2 linked regions of the Dehalococcoides mccartyi CG5 genome follow. The protein of the gene in region 1 interacts with the protein of each later gene in a pairwise test. Links are inferred from orthologs where the notes say so. Each region holds a gene or a part of one and is shown in the gene's direction. Other genes may lie near its edges.

Evidence for each region.
Region 2: the proteins of X794_RS00540 (region 1) and ribD interact in binary tests that used the Escherichia coli proteins (3 or more experiments, as listed by UniProt). The link is inferred for Dehalococcoides mccartyi CG5 from one-to-one orthologs.

Annotation. Positions count from the first base shown.
Region 1 is NZ_CP006951.1:110,959-114,281, forward strand. The notes cover bases 228-3,226. They hold X794_RS00540 (acetyl-CoA carboxylase biotin carboxylase subunit), read left to right. Parts: upstream 228-978; coding sequence 979-2,475; downstream 2,476-3,226. Other genes in these bases: oadA (sodium-extruding oxaloacetate decarboxylase subunit alpha), read left to right, coding at 228-986; X794_RS00545 (2TM domain-containing protein), read right to left, coding at 2,472-2,759; X794_RS00550 (4Fe-4S binding protein), read right to left, coding at 2,890-3,226. Also shown: more of oadA, read left to right, coding at 1-227; more of X794_RS00550, read right to left, coding at 3,227-3,323. UniProt on the Escherichia coli protein: This protein is a component of the acetyl coenzyme A carboxylase complex; first, biotin carboxylase catalyzes the carboxylation of the carrier protein and then the transcarboxylase transfers the carboxyl group to form malonyl-CoA.
Region 2 is NZ_CP006951.1:905,538-908,797, reverse strand. Bases 227-3,162 are described here. They hold ribD (bifunctional diaminohydroxyphosphoribosylaminopyrimidine deaminase/5-amino-6-(5-phosphoribosylamino)uracil reductase RibD), read left to right. Parts: upstream 227-1,113; coding sequence 1,114-2,211; downstream 2,212-3,162. Other genes in these bases: X794_RS04790 (bifunctional 3,4-dihydroxy-2-butanone-4-phosphate synthase/GTP cyclohydrolase II), read left to right, coding at 2,864-3,162; X794_RS04795 (riboflavin synthase), read left to right, coding at 2,214-2,831; X794_RS04805 (SIMPL domain-containing protein), read left to right, coding at 227-968. Outside these bases: lepB (signal peptidase I), read right to left, coding at 1-82; more of X794_RS04805, read left to right, coding at 204-226; more of X794_RS04790, read left to right, coding at 3,163-3,260. UniProt on the Escherichia coli protein: Converts 2,5-diamino-6-(ribosylamino)-4(3h)-pyrimidinone 5'-phosphate into 5-amino-6-(ribosylamino)-2,4(1h,3h)-pyrimidinedione 5'-phosphate.

The DNA of each region.
Region 1 (3,323 bases):
CCGGGCTTGATCTGGAACTTATGAGTGAAATAGGTGAGGAATTTAACAAAATAAGTGCCTCTTATCGTTGCCTTTATACCTGCGAAGCCACCCAGCCGAGTATCAGCGTGCTCCTTCACCAGATACCCGGCGGCATGATATCAAACTTGGTCAGCCAGCTTCGCCAGCAAAATGCCTTTGACAAACTGTCAGAGGTACTGGCTGAAGTGCCCAGAGTCAGGGCTGATTTGGGTCATCCCCCATTAGTTACCCCGTCAAGCCAGATTGTGGGTACTCAGGCTATTTTAAATGTGCTGAGCGGCGAACGCTATAAACAGGTGACCAAAGAGACCAAAAACTATCTCATGGGGTATTACGGCAAGATACCCGGTAAAGTAAACGAAGATATCCGCAAGGCTATTATAGGGGATGAAAAACCCATCAGCGTCAGGCCGGGGGCTTTGCTGGAACCAGAACTGCCCAAGATGAAAGCCGAAGGCGAAAAGCTGGGTATACTCAAAACCGAAGAAGACCTTTTGACTTATGCCATGTATCCGGAGGTAGCCGCCAAGTTCCTCAAGGGTGAGTGCAAGGAAGAGTGCCTTCTGCCGTCTACACCTGAGGCAGCCAAACCGGTCAAGACTGAAGCGAAGCCTGTACCTGCCTTTAGTGGTTCGGCTGAATACAGTGTTGAGGTGGATGGAGAGGTCTTTACAGTCAAGGTTTCTGCCAAGGCTGGAGTTGCTGGGGAAGCCCCTAAAGCGCTCAAACCTACTGCCTCTCATCCAGGAGCTATTGTCTCCCCCATGCAGGGTATGCTCCTTTCGCTAAAGGTGAAGGAAGGGGATAAGGTAACCGAGGGTGAAGTGGTAGCCACCATTGAGGCTATGAAAATGGAAAATGATGTCTGTGCCACTGTAAACGGGGTGGTTGTGGAAATATATGCCTATGAAGGCGAAGTAGTGGGCAGCAAAGACGTTATCATGGTGATAGAGCCAGATGCTTAACAAGATACTGGTTGCCAACCGGGGTGAAATAGCTATACGGGTCATGCGTGCCTGCCGTGAGCTGGGTATTAAAACAGTGGCGGTTTATTCCGATGCCGATAAAGGTGCTCTGTTTGTAAAATATGCTGATGAAGCTTATCATATCGGCCCTTCCCAGCTGTCCGAGAGCTACCTGAATATTAAAAAGATAGTGGCTGTGGCCAAAAAATCAGGCGTAGACGGGGTTCATCCCGGATACGGCTTTTTATCTGAAAATCCCGGTTTTGCTCTGGCTCTGGAAAAAGCCGGAATTAAATTTGTAGGTCCAAGCAGCCGGGTTATAGAACTGATGGGCAACAAGATTGCCGCCAGGCGTGAGATGAAAAAGGCGGGTGTGCCGGTACTGCCCGGTACGGAGGGCTGTGTTTCAGGTATTGAACAGGCCACCGAGGCGGCAGCGGCTATCGGCTATCCGGTTATTATAAAACCCAGCGGCGGCGGCGGTGGTATCGGCATGCGGGTGGCTAATGGCCCGGATGAACTTAAAGATGCTATAGAGTCTTCTCAGAAAGTGGCCGGCAACACCTTTGGTCTGGCCGAAGTGTATATTGAAAAATACATATCCAATCCCCGCCATATAGAAATACAGATAATGGGTGATTCACAGGGCAACATAGTTTATCTGGGTGAGCGGGAATGTTCTATCCAGCGGCGTTATCAGAAACTCATCGAAGAATCCCCTTCCCCCGTTATTACCCCTGAGCTTCGCAAGAAGATGGGCGAAGTGGCGGTAAAGGCCGGTAAATGGGTTAACTATGAAGGTGCCGGCACTATTGAATTTATTTTTTCAAACGGGCAGTTCTATTTCCTTGAGGCCAATACCCGTGTACAGGTAGAACACCCTGTTACCGAAATGGTAACAGGCATAGATATAGTCAAAGAACAGATAATGGTAGCTTCCGGCAGTGAGCTTTCATTCAAACAGGAAGAAGTTGAGATGCGGGGCTGGGCTATAGAGTGCCGTATCAATGCCGAAGATCCCTTGAACGAGTTTGCTCCCTCGGCTGCCAAGCTCAAAGGCTATCGTTCACCCGGCGGTATCGGAGTCCGGGTGGATAGCGGTGTTCATACCCGCTATAACATACCCTATCTGTATGACCCCATGATATCCAAGCTGATTGTTTGGGGACGCACCCGCGAAGAAGCCATAGCCCGCATGCGGCGTGCCCTGTACGAATACATCATAGTAGGGGTAAAGACCAATATTCCTTTCCATAAGGCGGTTATGGTTAACCCTAACTTTGTAGCCGGCAATCTGCATACTCATTTCATTGAGAAGGAAACTACCCTGTTGGATGAAATGAAACGCATTATGAGTGAAGAACAGCCTCTGGAAGAGAAGCTGTCCGAGATATTTGACGATACCCGGCGGATTGCCGCTATTGCGGCGGTTACTGCCCTGACCCAGTTGCCGGCTGAAATTGACGAAGATGAGATAACCGGCGTTTAAAGGTTTTTCTTTAAACGCCCAATCTCTTTCTGGATTTCCTTGCTTTCCCAGTCACTTTCATCACGCATAAAGCCGAAAACGCTCAGGAAGTGGAAAATCAGTCCTATACCCCAGCCCCCCAGAGGGAAGATAAACCAAGGGTACGAGCTGCCGGTAAATGCCCAGATGCCGATAATCATGGCGTTTATTACTACATATACCGAAAGGTGATTGTAAAAATCCTTCTTTTCCTTTACCCGTTTTTGGGCAATACGGTAGATTTCATCATCGTTTAGCTGTTTCATCTTGTCTGCCTTTCTTCATCTGGAATTATGATTTATTTTTCAGGTGTTATCAAGTCTCTGCAGGAAAATTCGGGCATAAAAAAACTGCCGGGTTTGAAGCCGGCAGTCTGCAAATAATAGCATTAACTCTTTAAGTAGAAAGTTTGGCAATGGCAGCGGCCAGTATCATCAGGCCTATGGCAATGGGCAGAATACGGATAGCGTAGTTGTATACACTATTCTTTTCTTCCAGAGCGGCTGCCTCTGCCTTGCGTTTCTTGGCGGCAGCCTCATAACCGTAACCGTTGGTAATAGCATCCCAGTAACAGGCATCTACACACCGTCCGCAGTAAGTGCAACTGGAGGTATCCAGACTATAGTCATGTACCTGATGGACAATATCACACCTAAGGCATCTCTGAGCCTCTTTTTTGGCAGCATTGGGAGACAGGGTTTTTTCAATTTCCACCTTGTCACCGCCGGCCTGTTTAACCAGATTAAGCTCTACCTGAGAGCGGTTTTGACCCTTGGGTTCGCCAAGTGGTTTGATGGTTTTTTCAGGCGGAGCCAGAGTTTCATCCAGAT
Region 2 (3,260 bases), 790 kb from region 1 along the record:
TGGATATTCCGACTATAACCAGGGCTACCAAGATTATACCGGCAAGTTCCAACAGAAGGCTTTTCACGTTAGTAACATTCATCTGGGGCAAATTATACAACCTTTCGCTTATTCATTCTACAAAAAATATATCCAATTTTTATAATGCTACTAACTTCTTTTTGATTGGGGCGTTATATTATTTGAATATCAAGGAGGTAAAGATGAACAAAAAAATATTATTGCCCATAGTAAGCGGTTTACTGGTAGTTTCACTGGCTGGAGGTATAGCAGGTTGTGCTTCCGGTACCACTGACGAAACAGATAATACTGACAGCCCCGGAGTTATCTGGAGTCAGCAAAATACCGGTATCTGGGTAAATGGCAGCGGTGAAGTAACCGTAAGCCCCGATGTAGCCATTTTGACCCTTGGGGTAGAAAGCATGGGTGTGAGCATAGATGCAGCCCAGACTCAGGCTGCTCAGGCTATGAATGCCATTATAAACTCCCTCAAAGCAAACGGAGTGCTGGACAAGGATATCAAGACCAGCAGCTATTATATCTACCCTGTTACCGAGTGGACTGATAATAGGTCTACTATTGTAGGTTACCGGGTAAGCAATCAGGCTGAAGTGAAAATCCGGCAGATTGCCCAGACAGGCAGTATTCTTGATGCTGCAGTCAGGGCTGGCGGAGATGACAGCCGGGTAAACGGGTTGTATTTCTCAATAGATGACCCTGCTGCCGCTTATGAACAGGCTCGCGCCCTTGCCATTCAGGATGCCAAGGCTAAGGCCGAACAGATGGCCTCAGTGGCAGGTGTAGGCTTAGGAAAACTTATCTACATATCTGAGACCAGCAACTATATACCCCGCTGGGATTACGCCAAAGATGCCGGCATGGCAAGCTCTGTCCCCGAAGTTACCCCCATAAGTTCAGGGGAAACCACGGTGACGGTATCAGTTCAGGCTGTTTACAGTATAAAATAGCCCGGAATATCCAACTAGCTGATTCGGAGCCGCCTGAAAAGGCGGCTCCGGGTTTATAGGTTCAGAATATACTAATATCCGTCAAATCATTAGAACAAGTGCGGGTTTGCAAAAAATAAAGATTTGATGCTAGAATGCCAGCACTATGAAATATATGTCTCAGGCTTTGTCGCTTGCCAAACTGGCCATAGGTCAGGTTAGCCCTAACCCGTCGGTAGGGGCTGTTATTGTTAAAAACGGCGAAGTAGTCGGGCAGGGTTTTACCCAGCCGCCCGGCGGTGACCATGCTGAGATAGTGGCCTTGAAACAGGCTGCCGAAAAAGCCAAAGGGGCTACTTTATACGTAACTTTAGAGCCGTGCTGTCATCAGGGGAGAACCCCGCCCTGCACCGGTTCTGTCATAGCATCAGGCATCAAAGAAGTTTATATTGCTACGCTGGATGATAATCCTCTGGTTTCCGGCAAAGGCAAAAAAGAGCTGGAAGATGCCGGTATAAAGGTTCATCTGGGTATGATGGAGCGTGAAGCCCGCCAGATGAACGAAGCTTATTTCAAGCATGTTACCACCGGAATGCCCTTCGTAACCGCCAAATATGCCATGAGCCTTGACGGTAAAACGGGTACCCGTACCGGTGATTCCAAATGGATTTCCAACGAAGAATCGCGCCATTTTGCCCATTATATCCGCCATATATCAGATGTCATTATGGCCGGACTTAATACCATACTTAAAGATGACCCCCACCTGACTGCCAGAGTTAACTGCGGACGGGGCGGTACATCACACAGTCAGCCCACTAGGGTAATTATTGACGATAATGGCCGAGCGCCGTTAAGTTCCAATGTTTTTCATGTTCCCGGTAATACTATTGTGGCTGTAGCCAAAGGTCTTACCCCTGAAGAAAAACAGGCGTATGATGAGGTTGGGGCTAAAGTGGTGGAGCTGCCGGATGAACGGGGACTGGTAGACCTCAAAGCCCTGCTTCGTTATCTGGGGCAAAACGGGGTAACCAGTGTGCTGGTGGAAGGCGGCGGCATTGTACTCGGTTCGCTTTTTGACCTGAAACTGGTGGATAAAGTGCTGGTATTTGTAGCTCCTATCATTATAGGCGGCAAAGACGCCAAGATTCCGGTTGCCGGTGTCGGGGCAGAACTTATTACAGATTCAGCCAAGTTCAAGGATATTACCACTACCATATTCGGGCAGGACGTGTTGATTTCCGGTTACGTTATTAAGGAGTAACCGTGTTTACAGGCATAGTAGAGGAACTTGGGTTTTTCAAAACCCAAAACCCCGCAGGGCTACACATCGGGGCAAAGCTGGTGCTGGAATCATTAAAAGTAGGGGACAGCATCGCGGTTAATGGCGTCTGCCTGACAGTCACCCGTTTTGACAGTTCTTCATTTCATGCAGATATCATGCCCGAAACCCTTCGCCTTTCAAATCTGGGCAAACTTCCCTTCAATTCTCCCTTAAATCTGGAACGTGCCATCACTCTAAATGGGAGAATGGGGGGGCATTTGGTGCAGGGACATATAGACGGTACTGCCCGCTTGGTTTCTTCTGTACCTGAGGGCAATGCCCATGTGCTTACTTTTGAAACAGACAAAAACCTGACCCGTTATATGGTACACAAGGGTTTTGTGGCAGTAAACGGGGTCAGTTTAACTATTACCGCCTTGCAGGAAACCCGTTTTTCCGTTTCTCTGGTTGCGCTGAGCCGTAAATCAACCAATCTGGGGCTGATTAAGACGGGGGATACGGTAAACATAGAAACTGATATAATAGGTAAATACGTGGAGAAACTGTTTCGGCCGGAACGTGGCATCAGCCCGGAGTTTTTAGCCGAAAACGGTTTTTAAACCATTTGAGCTTTTCAGGGGGAATATAGTTTATGCCTAATGCCCGTGTTGAAGAAGCCATTGCCGATATAAAAGCAGGCCGGTTTGTTATTGTAGTCGATGATTACGATCGTGAAAACGAAGGCGATCTGGTGATGGCGTCTGAAAAGGTAACACCTGATGCCATAAATTTTATGGCAAAAAATGCCCGCGGCCTTATTTGTGTTTCACTTATTGCCGAAAGGCTTGAACAGCTTAAAATACCCATGATGGTAACTGAAAATACCTCGCCTTACAGCACCGGTTTTACAGTTACGGTAGAAGCCCGCAAAAAGGTTACTACCGGTATTTCGGCGGCTGACCGGGCGGCTACAGTGCAGGTTCTGATAGACCCGGCCGCTACCCGTGAAGATATCGCTATGCCCGGCCATATGTTTCCCCTGCGTGCCC